DNA from 3 places in the Cytobacillus firmus genome. Region 3 is predicted to be linked to each of the others. Evidence: riboswitches for the same ligand, from Rfam matches in the RefSeq annotation. Region 3 holds a riboswitch; each other region holds the start of a gene.
The links. A riboswitch is a leader RNA that binds a small molecule or an ion and turns the genes downstream of it on or off. The one in region 3 is predicted to bind thiamine pyrophosphate.
Positions count from the first base shown of each region.

Region 1: it holds a riboswitch for thiamine pyrophosphate, as region 3 does, so the genes downstream of both, NAF01_RS06550 (YkoF family thiamine/hydroxymethylpyrimidine-binding protein) here and tenI (thiazole tautomerase TenI) in region 3, are expected to answer to the same signal.
Region 2: it holds a riboswitch for thiamine pyrophosphate, as region 3 does, so the genes downstream of both, NAF01_RS12060 (3-oxoacyl-ACP reductase) here and tenI (thiazole tautomerase TenI) in region 3, are expected to answer to the same signal.

Region 1 is NZ_CP098323.1:1,236,494-1,239,772, reverse strand. Features, by position in the region: gene NAF01_RS06555 (Cof-type HAD-IIB family hydrolase) at 1-527, opposite strand, end outside; TPP riboswitch at 756-857, shown strand; gene NAF01_RS06550 (YkoF family thiamine/hydroxymethylpyrimidine-binding protein) at 1,179-1,784, shown strand; gene NAF01_RS06545 (ECF transporter S component) at 1,786-2,382, shown strand; gene NAF01_RS06540 (ABC transporter ATP-binding protein) at 2,366-3,279, shown strand, end outside.
Region 2 is NZ_CP098323.1:2,367,200-2,370,478, reverse strand. Features, by position in the region: gene NAF01_RS12075 (CBO0543 family protein) at 1-127, opposite strand, end outside; gene NAF01_RS12070 (Cof-type HAD-IIB family hydrolase) at 270-1,019, shown strand; gene NAF01_RS12065 (OsmC family protein) at 1,055-1,507, opposite strand; TPP riboswitch at 1,624-1,736, shown strand; gene NAF01_RS12060 (3-oxoacyl-ACP reductase) at 1,841-2,602, shown strand; gene thiM (hydroxyethylthiazole kinase) at 2,616-3,279, shown strand, end outside.
Region 3 is NZ_CP098323.1:508,638-511,916, forward strand. Features, by position in the region: gene thiC (phosphomethylpyrimidine synthase ThiC) at 1-1,222, shown strand, start outside; TPP riboswitch at 1,246-1,355, shown strand; gene tenI (thiazole tautomerase TenI) at 1,442-2,065, shown strand; gene thiO (glycine oxidase ThiO) at 2,049-3,188, shown strand; gene thiS (sulfur carrier protein ThiS) at 3,185-3,279, shown strand, end outside.

The sequences.
Region 1 (3,279 bases), 730 kb from region 3:
CAAATGGCTGTCTTAGCATCCTCAAGGTCTTCTTTATCTTCAAAGTACACTTCAATTTTTGGCGGTGTGACCGGCTCATCTAAAATGGTGTCACTTAATGAATCCACAAACTGCTGGGAATAAAAAATGGGATCGCCGGTTGTAAAAACAGTTTTAGCAAGCATGTTGGTATTGAGCTTCGTTTTGTTGGCAAGGGAATATTTTTCGTGCACCAGCCTGATTTGACAGGTAAAGCCTTCAAGCAGGCGCACGATTTCAAACGTTTCATCTTCCTGAATCCTTTTTACAAAAATCGGCTTTTCCTGAGAAGCTGCAATATATGCCCCCCTGTGTGTGACCAGCAAAGAATTGATTTTCAATGCTTTAGCCACTTTTTTCGCGGATGGAAAGCTTCTGGACGTAACAAGTGTTACATAGATCCCTTTTTGCTGCACATATTCAATCGCTTCTTTTGTTGATTTATGAAGTCTTCCATTTGATTGGAGTAATGTTCCGTCTATGTTTAAAGCAAGCATTCTGTATATCATCCAATTTGCCCCCTATTCTCGGTGTAAAATTGTCCTATTACACTTTTATGAAGAGAAGGACTGGAATAGAACATGACATGGACAATGCAGAAATTTTTTATAGCTTATCTGTGTTAGTGAAGGCGTTTATCTGTTTTCATAGATCAATTGATTTGAAGAATTATAAATTAGTCATTTACAATTTGGATGCTCCGTATTAAGATGGAGTCAATAAAAACTGCATATCTTATTTTGCACTAGGGGAGCTTTTTGGCTGAGAGGAACAATCCGTTCTGACTCTTATCACCCGATCTGGATAATACCAGCGTGGGGAAGTGCAGGTGAACGGCTATCATTTCTAGTGTTTTGATATCATTCAACTGCATTTCCTTATGGGAATGCAGTTTTTTATTTTCATTAGGCTCTTTTCGTATAAATTGTTGTTTTTGGCCTATTAATGCTGTCCGTTGATTTCCGCTCCAGGCTGCTCGCTTTCCGCGGGGCGAGCGGTGAGCCTCCTCGACGCTTCGCGTCTGCGGGGTCTCACCTGTCCAGCTACTCCCGCAGGAGTCTCGCACCTTCCGCTCCAATCAACTCAGTAAATAAGATACAAAAAGCAACAAACTTTGCGAAAATAGCCTTTCATTAAAACTAAAATAGGAGGATGGCAAAATGCAGGAAAATTTTTTATGTGGAACTAGTGAAATTACAGGGTGCAGGTTTTCAATTTACCCAATGACTGACAGGTTTGCGGAGGTTATTTTGTCAGCTCTAAAAGAAGTGGACACGAGCAAGGTATGGATGGAAACAGATGATGTGAGCACCTGTGTGCGAGGCAGGTCCATTCATGTTTTCGATGTGGTCAAAGCTATTTATCTTGAAACAGTTAAGCATGGGGACCATGTAGTGTTTAACGGGACTTTTTCAAATGGATGTCCCGGTGATACTGCGGGCGATGCTTATCTTGCTGAAAATGAGGAACGGGCGAATGAAGATTCAGCAGCAGGAATCAGCCAGGAAGTCGCTGTCCAGTTTGCCCTTTATCCGATGGGGATTCCTGATTACATGAACGTCATTATGAACCAGGTCGAGCTCGCAAAGAATCGGGAAACTTTTACTAAAGGAGTGCATTATGCTTCAAGACTGGATGGAGATGCACACGCTGTTTTTAAAACACTGGAGGATGCTTTTGAAAACTGCAAGAAAAGCGATTCTACACATATTGTTATGACAGTGAATATGTCTGCCAACAGTCCATCCAAAAAGGAGACTGAGTAATATGCTTGAAAAGTGGAAGCTTCGAGAAGTCATTGTCCTGTCTGTACTCGCTGTCGTGTTTGCAGTTGTATATCTGGTATTCCTGCAATTTGGCAACGTGCTATATGGAATGTTCGGCTTAATTGGATATGATCTTATTTTTGGCATTTGGTTTATTGTTTCAATTATCGCAGCTTACATAATCAGAAAACCCGGAGCAGCCTTTTTATCGGAAACCATCGCTGCAGCCATTGAAGTCATGATCGGCAACGCAGTTGGTCCCCGCCTGATACTGTCAGGGATGATTCAGGGGATTGGAGCAGAAGCTGTTTTTGCGGCCACGAAATGGAATAATTACCGGCCATGGGTTTTAATTGCTGCCGGAATGGGCTCATCTGTTACTAGTTTTATTTGGGGCTATTTCATTTCCGGCTATGCGGCCCTCTCACCCGGTTATGTTACGGCTATGTTTTTTGTGAGGCTGATCAGCGGTGCTTTATTAGCTGGATTGCTAGGCAAATGGCTAAGCGAAAGCCTTGCGAAAACAGGGGCATTAAACAGCTTTCCTATTGGAAAAGAGCTAAAAAGGGGAAAACCGGAAAATGGAATTACAGCATAATAGGCACATATTAAAAACTGAACAGCTTTCCTTCAGGTATGAAGATGTGAAAAAACCTATTTTAAAAGATGTGCAATTCAGCCTTTATCCAGGGGAAGCAGTTCTATTGCTGGGCCCAAGCGGCTCGGGAAAAAGCACACTTGCTTTCTGCTTAAATAAATTATATCCGGAGGCCGTTGATGGCAAATTGGACGGGACCATTTCATTCAAGGGAAAGATGCTGGAGGAGTTCGGCCCTGGCGAAATTAATCAGCACATTGGCATTGTGTTTCAAGACCCCGAAAGCCAATTTTGCATGACCACAGTCGAGGATGAGCTGGCATTTGGGCTTGAGAATATGAAAACACCTCCTGAAGAAATAGAGAGTAAGATTGATGAAGCATTGGAGCTTGTTCATCTTTTGCCGTATAAACATTCCTTAATCCACACCCTTTCCGGGGGCCAAAAGCAAAAGCTTGCACTGGCATGTGTTTTATCATTAAAACCGGATATCCTGATTTTGGACGAACCGACAGCAAATCTGGACCCGGCTTCAAGCTATGAACTTACACGCATAATCAAAGAGCTTAAAGAGAACCAGGCATTTTCCCTGCTAATAATTGAGCATAAGCTGGATGATTGGATTGATTTGACCGATCGGTGCGTGGTCCTAAACAAGGAAGGTGAAATTTTATTTAATGGAAGCACGGCAGAATGCTTTAATCAATATGCAGAAGAACTACTGCATGAGGGCATCTGGCTGCCAAGCGCGGTTAGAGCCGGCCTATTAGGAAAAAAAGAAGGTATTTACAAAGGGGAAAAGCTCCCGTTGTCTGATCGGGAATTAATCGCCGGATTAGCAAATCCCTTTTGTGCACTTCAGATTTTAGACAACCGGAAGAAAAAACACCAAGCTCA
Region 2 (3,279 bases), 1.9 Mb from region 3:
GCATGTTATAGGTAAGGTTAATCGCAATAAAGTACAGCACAGTCGGGTATTGTTTTTTCCATTGTGACCAATCAATAAAGCGGTAAGCAAACAAAATCCATACAACAATAACAAGTATCAGATACATAGGACATCACCTTTAATATTTAATACATACAGGTATTTCCATTTCCCAATAAAATATTCACCTGAAAAGCACCGTCTTTGAAGGATAGCCGGGCTAACTATATAATGGCTTTATTGTGTTAAAAGAAGAAAGGGAGAGGATCATGACAAAATCAACAATTCCACCGCAGATCAAATTAATCGCTCTCGATATGGATGGAACTTTATTAAATTCCAGAGGGGAAATTCCTGAAGAGAACCGTGCAGCCATAAAAGAGGCAAAGGAGAAAGGAATCGAAGTCATTTTGAGCACCGGAAGATCAAGGCTTACAGCAGGCGATCATGCCGATTCCCTGGAATTAAACTCCTATTTAATTACGGTTAATGGCAGTGAAATATTTGGCCCAGATGGAGAATCCATTTCAAGAGCTCCCGTTGATTCCAAAGTTATGGAATGGATGTGGAACTTGTCACAGTCACATAAGACCAATTTTTGGGCCACCAGCTGCGAACGGGTATGGAACAACGAAATGCCGGAAAATATTCATGACCATGAGTGGCTTAAGTTTGGATTTGATATTTCAGATGACGCAGTCAGGGAACTGATCCATAAGGAGCTGCAGTCAAAAGGCGATCTGGAAATTACTAACTCAAGCTTAACCAATATTGAAGTCAATGCTCTTGGCATCAATAAAGCCAAAGGGATCCAGAAGGTAACAGAGCTTCTTGGCATTTCGATGGAAAATGTAATGGCCATGGGAGACAGCTTGAACGATATTGCCATGATTGAGGAATCAGGCTGGGGAGTAGCGATGGGAAATGCCCAGGAAATCGTGAAAGAAACAGCCGATGCTGTGACGGGAACCAATGATGAAGCCGGTGTTGCACAGGCAATCAGAAAATGGGCATTTTAGTGAACGAAAACCGGCTATTAAGCCGGTTTTTTGATTTACATCTTTGATCTAAGTACGGTTTCCTGCAACTCGACTTCCACATTCCCTTTAATTGCCCTTGAGATCATGCAGGATGCTTCGGCTTTTTGCGCCAGCTTTCGCGCAAGTGCATGGTCCTTTTCATCGGCATCTGCCTTCAGCACGATAACCGGGCGATGAATGATTTTCCTGTAGGTAATCACACCTTTGGTCACATCCACAACACCGACTGATTCCATCGTCAGGTCATCTTTCTCGAGCCGGCTGCGTTCCATCATGGCTGCCAGGGTAATAATATAACAAGTTGCCGCTGCCCCCAGCAGCATTTCATCCGGATTGGTTCCGATTCCAGGACCGTCCATTTCCGGAGGGATAGATACCTTTGTTCTCAGCCCGCCTGTTTCAATTTCACCCACATTATTCCGAAGTCCTGGCCAATGTGCTTTTAAATGGAATTGGTGTTCAGCCATTCTATTATTCCTCCAAGTTATGTATTTCTAATTACACCTTAAAGAGGAACAGGCAGAATTGCAAGACTTTACAGATTTACCTTTTCAAGCTAAGATGAAAACAGCCAACTTAATAGTTTTACTGCTAGGGGTGCCCGATGCTCGCGGGCTGAGAAAGAAACCGGACTGTTTTTTACCCTTCGGACCTGATCTGGATTATACCAGCGTAGGAAAGTAGTAATTGCGGGGAACGACGTTCTTTCTCTTAGATTATTCAGCCAGGTCCAATTTCGGATCTGGTTTTTATTTTGTTCTCAAAACAAATGTATTGGCTATCAATAAGGAGGATTTTCTATGAATCTTAACGATCAGATTGTTATTATTACAGGCAGCAGCAGAGGGTTGGGCAAAGAAACAGCTAAAGCTTTCGCAAGAGAAGGGGCGAGAATTGTCATTAACTATTTCCATAGCGAGGAAAAAGCCCATGCTCTGCAGAAGGAAATTGGCGAATCAGCCATTGCCATTCGTGCTGATGTTCGGGACAGAGTTCAAGTGAAATCCATGTATGAAAAAACGAAGGAACACTTTGGAGCCCCCATTACAACCATAGTCAATAATGCATTGGTGAATTTTCAATTTGACCCTGTTTTAAAAAAAGATGCAGAAACAATTAAATGGGACGATTACAAAAATCAGCTGGAAGGTGCGATTCTGGGAGCATTGAACACTGTTCAGGCAGGTCTTGAAGATATGAAAAAACAGGAGTTTGGCAGGATAATCTCGGTCGGCACCAACCTATTCCAGCATCCAGTTGTACCCTATCATGACTATACGACCAGCAAAGCTGCTTTATTAGGCTTCACCAGAAATATGGCGAATGAGCTGGGCCAATATGGAATTACTGCAAATATGGTATCAGGCGGTTTGTTAAAAACGACAGACGCCAGTGCTTCGACCTCTAAGGAAGTGTTTGAAATTATCGAAAACTCGACTCCACTAAGAAAAGTCACAGATCCTGCAGAAGTGGCAGATGCGATAGTCTTCTTCGCTTCTCCCTGGGCAAGGGCAGTTACAGGACAGAATTTGGTTGTGGATGGCGGACTAGTTATGAATTAAAGGAGGATTTAAAATGAACATTCAGGAGCTTAGCAGTCTATTAGATAAAGTAAGAGAGTCAAACCCTCTGGTACATAATATCACCAATGTGGTAGTAACCAATTTTACTGCCAATGGCCTGCTGGCAATTGGTGCATCACCTGTAATGGCTTATGCGCATGAAGAGGCGGGTGATATGGCTAAAATCGCCGGGGCTCTGGTTCTCAACATGGGAACACTGACTGAAAAAGAAGTGAAAAGTATGCTTATCGCAGGAAAGTCAGCCAATCAGCATGGGGTGCCGGTAATCTTTGACCCGGTTGGTGCCGGCGCGACAGCTTATCGAACAGAAACAGCCAATAGAATAATGGAAAAATTAGATATTAGCATCATAAGAGGCAATGCTGCAGAAATTGCCAATGCAGCAGGACAGCAATGGAATATTAAGGGCGTCGATGCCGGGGAAGCGAAAGGAAGCACTGCAGATCTTGCAAAGTCAGCAGCAAATAAACTTGGTTCAGTCACCGTCATTACAGGGAAACAGGACATCGTTTCAGATGGACATTCCACTTTTTCGGTCAACAATGGCCATCCCCTGTTAACGAAAGTAACAGGTGCCGGATGTCTTTTGACTTCTGTCATTGGAGCTTTCGCTGCTGTTGAAAAGGATCCAGTAAAAGCGGCAGCTGCTTCATTGG
Region 3 (3,279 bases):
GATTATCGGAAGGAATTTTCATGTGAAAATTAATGCGAACATTGGAAACTCGGCTGTTTCATCCTCTATTGAAGAAGAGGTAGAGAAAATGACATGGGCCACACGCTGGGGCGCCGATACGATTATGGATCTTTCAACTGGAAAAAATATTCATACAACACGTGAATGGATTATCAGAAATTCTGCCGTTCCGGTCGGTACCGTTCCCATTTATCAGGCACTTGAAAAGGTTAATGGCATTGCTGAGGATCTTACTTGGGAAGTATACAGGGATACCTTAATCGAACAAGCAGAGCAGGGGGTTGACTATTTTACCATTCATGCAGGTGTCCTTTTGAGGTATGTACCGCTGTCAGCAAAACGCTTGACCGGAATTGTGTCGAGAGGCGGATCCATTATGGCCCAATGGTGCCTGCATCATCATAAAGAGAACTTTTTATATACACACTTTGAAGAAATCTGCGAGATCATGAAAGCTTATGATGTGGCCTTCTCCCTGGGGGATGGACTGCGGCCGGGATCGATTGCAGATGCAAATGACGAGGCTCAATTTGCAGAGCTCGAAACACTTGGGGAGTTGACGAAAATTGCCTGGGAACATGATGTACAGGTAATGGTCGAGGGACCTGGCCATGTTCCAATGCATTTAATCAAAGAGAATATGGATAAACAATTGGAAATCTGTAAAGAAGCACCATTCTATACACTCGGACCCCTTACGACTGATATAGCTCCGGGATACGACCATATTACCTCTGCAATCGGGGCTGCCATGATAGGCTGGTATGGGACGGCAATGCTTTGCTATGTTACCCCTAAAGAACATTTGGGTTTGCCGAATAGAGACGATGTCCGCGAGGGTGTCATCACGTATAAAATTGCCGCTCATGCTGCAGATCTGGCTAAGGGACATCCTGGAGCGCAAAAAAGGGATGATGCCCTGTCAAAAGCCCGTTTTGAATTCCGCTGGAGAGATCAATTCAATCTTTCCCTGGATCCTGAGCGCGCTTTGGAATTCCATGATGAAACACTGCCGGCTGAAGGGGCAAAAACAGCTCATTTTTGTTCCATGTGCGGGCCAAAATTTTGCAGTATGAGAATTTCTCAGGATATCCGGAATTATGCAAAAGAGCATCAGCTTGAAACCGACGAAGCGATACAAAAGGGACTGGAAGAGAAAGCTGAGGAATTTAATAAGGCCGGGGGAAACATTTATCAGTAGTCTTTTTATAGTTTAATAGAAATTATATCCGCTGGGGGTGCCTGTTTGCAGGCTGAGATTAAAGCAAAAGCTTAAGACCCTTGGAACCTGATCTGGCATGAATTCCAGCGTAGGGAAGTGGAGTATCGGGTCTATATTCCAGGGCCTCATACCCCGCTTTCTATTTAGAAGGTGGTTTTTTATTTGCACAAAATTAAAAATAGCATGGGAGCATCCTCTATGAAAAAGTGTCTGCATGTTATATCAGATGGAAAGCTTTCTCTAGAGGCCTTTGCTGAAATAGCAGGTGAAGTAGAACCCTTTGCAGACAAGTTCCACTTGAGGGAAAAACATCGAACCTCAAGGGAGCTATATGAAGGGGTTGAGCTGCTTTGTAATGAGGGAGTCCCCATTCATAAAATTGTTATAAATGATCGGGTGGATGTTGCTTGGACATATAAAACAGGAGTACATCTTGCTTTTCACAGCCTTCCAGTCCATGTTGTCAAAATGCGTTTTCCAGATATACCCATCGGATGTTCCGTACATTCTCTTGAAGAAGCAAAAGAGGCTGCAAAACAAGGGGCTGATTATATCCTGTTTGGGCACATATTTGAAACCGATTCCAAGAAGGGAGTTCCGCCAAGGGGCACTGGGTCACTGGAGGCTCTTAAAAAGGCAGTAGAAATTCCTGTATTGGCAATTGGAGGCATTAAACCAGAAAATGTCACCGAGGTTTTGGAGGTTGGAGCAGACGGCATTGCTGTAATGTCGGCGATTTTGCAGGCAAAGGACCCTGCAGAGGCAGCAAAGCTCTTTTTAAATAAGTTTAATGAGGAGGGGAAAGATGAGGAAAATATTTGACGCCGTTATAGTAGGTGGAGGCATTAATGGAAGCTCCATTGCTTTTCAACTGGCTAAAAGAGGGTATAAAGTGGCCGTTTTGGATAAGGGAAAAATAGCCGGCAAGGCTTCCGGAGCTGCAGCTGGAATTTTAGGAGCCCAAACGGAACTGACAGAAGATGGCCCGCTATGCCAGCTGGCATGCAAAAGCCGCTCCATGTACCAGAGCCTGATTCCTGAACTGGAAGATTTATCACAAGTTCATATTGGCTATCAAAATAAGGGTGTATATAAAGTAGCGGCTAATAAAGAAGAGGAGCTGGCATTAAAAAGATTGATAGAAATCCAGCAAAAAGCAGGTGAGCAGGCCGAATGGTTACCAATTGATAGCCTGATCAAACTTGAACCCTTCGTATCAAACAAATTGAGGGGGGCCATGTATATACCGAATGACGGACAGGTACAGGCATATGAATTGTCCCTAGCCTTTGCAAAAGCTTCGATAGCCATCGGCGCAGAAATTTATGAGTATACACATGTAATAGATTTTATTTTAAAAGATGAAAAGGTTTATGGGGTCAGAACCAGCCAGGGAGAATTTCTGGCAGATTCCGTTATTGTTGCTTCGGGGGCCTGGAGCAGGGAGATTCTTGAAAGAACGGGTCTTTCGCTGCCAATTATTCCGGTAAAAGGCGAGTGCTTCTCGGTCAAGGTTGAAAAACCTCTTGTACAGGGGACGATCTTTTCACACGGATGCTATATCGTTCCAAAGCAATCTGGCAGGCTGGTAGTTGGCGCGACGGTTAAGGTAAACTCATTTGATGAAAAGGTGACCTTTGAAGGGATATCCCTGCTGATGGAAAAGGCTCAAAACCTTGTCCCGGATATTGCAAATACAGAATGGGAAAGGGCCTGGACAGGTATTCGTCCGCAATCAGCTGATGGGCAGCCTTTTTTGGGACAACATCCGGCCTATGAAGGGTTATACATTGCAGCTGGGCATTTTCGGAATGGGATCCTCCTTGCCCCGGCAACAGGAGAGCTGATGGCAGACATCCTCGAAGGCAAAACAGAGCAGTTTAATCCGTTTAATCTGTCCCGACTGGACTGCTTTGTCCAATCGTCTAAAGGGGTGCTCTTATGAATGTTGTCATTAACGGAGATGCTATGGTGCTGCCTGAAACAGTTAATTCTGTTTCACTTCTGCTTGAGCATTTCCATTTGGAGCAAAAGGT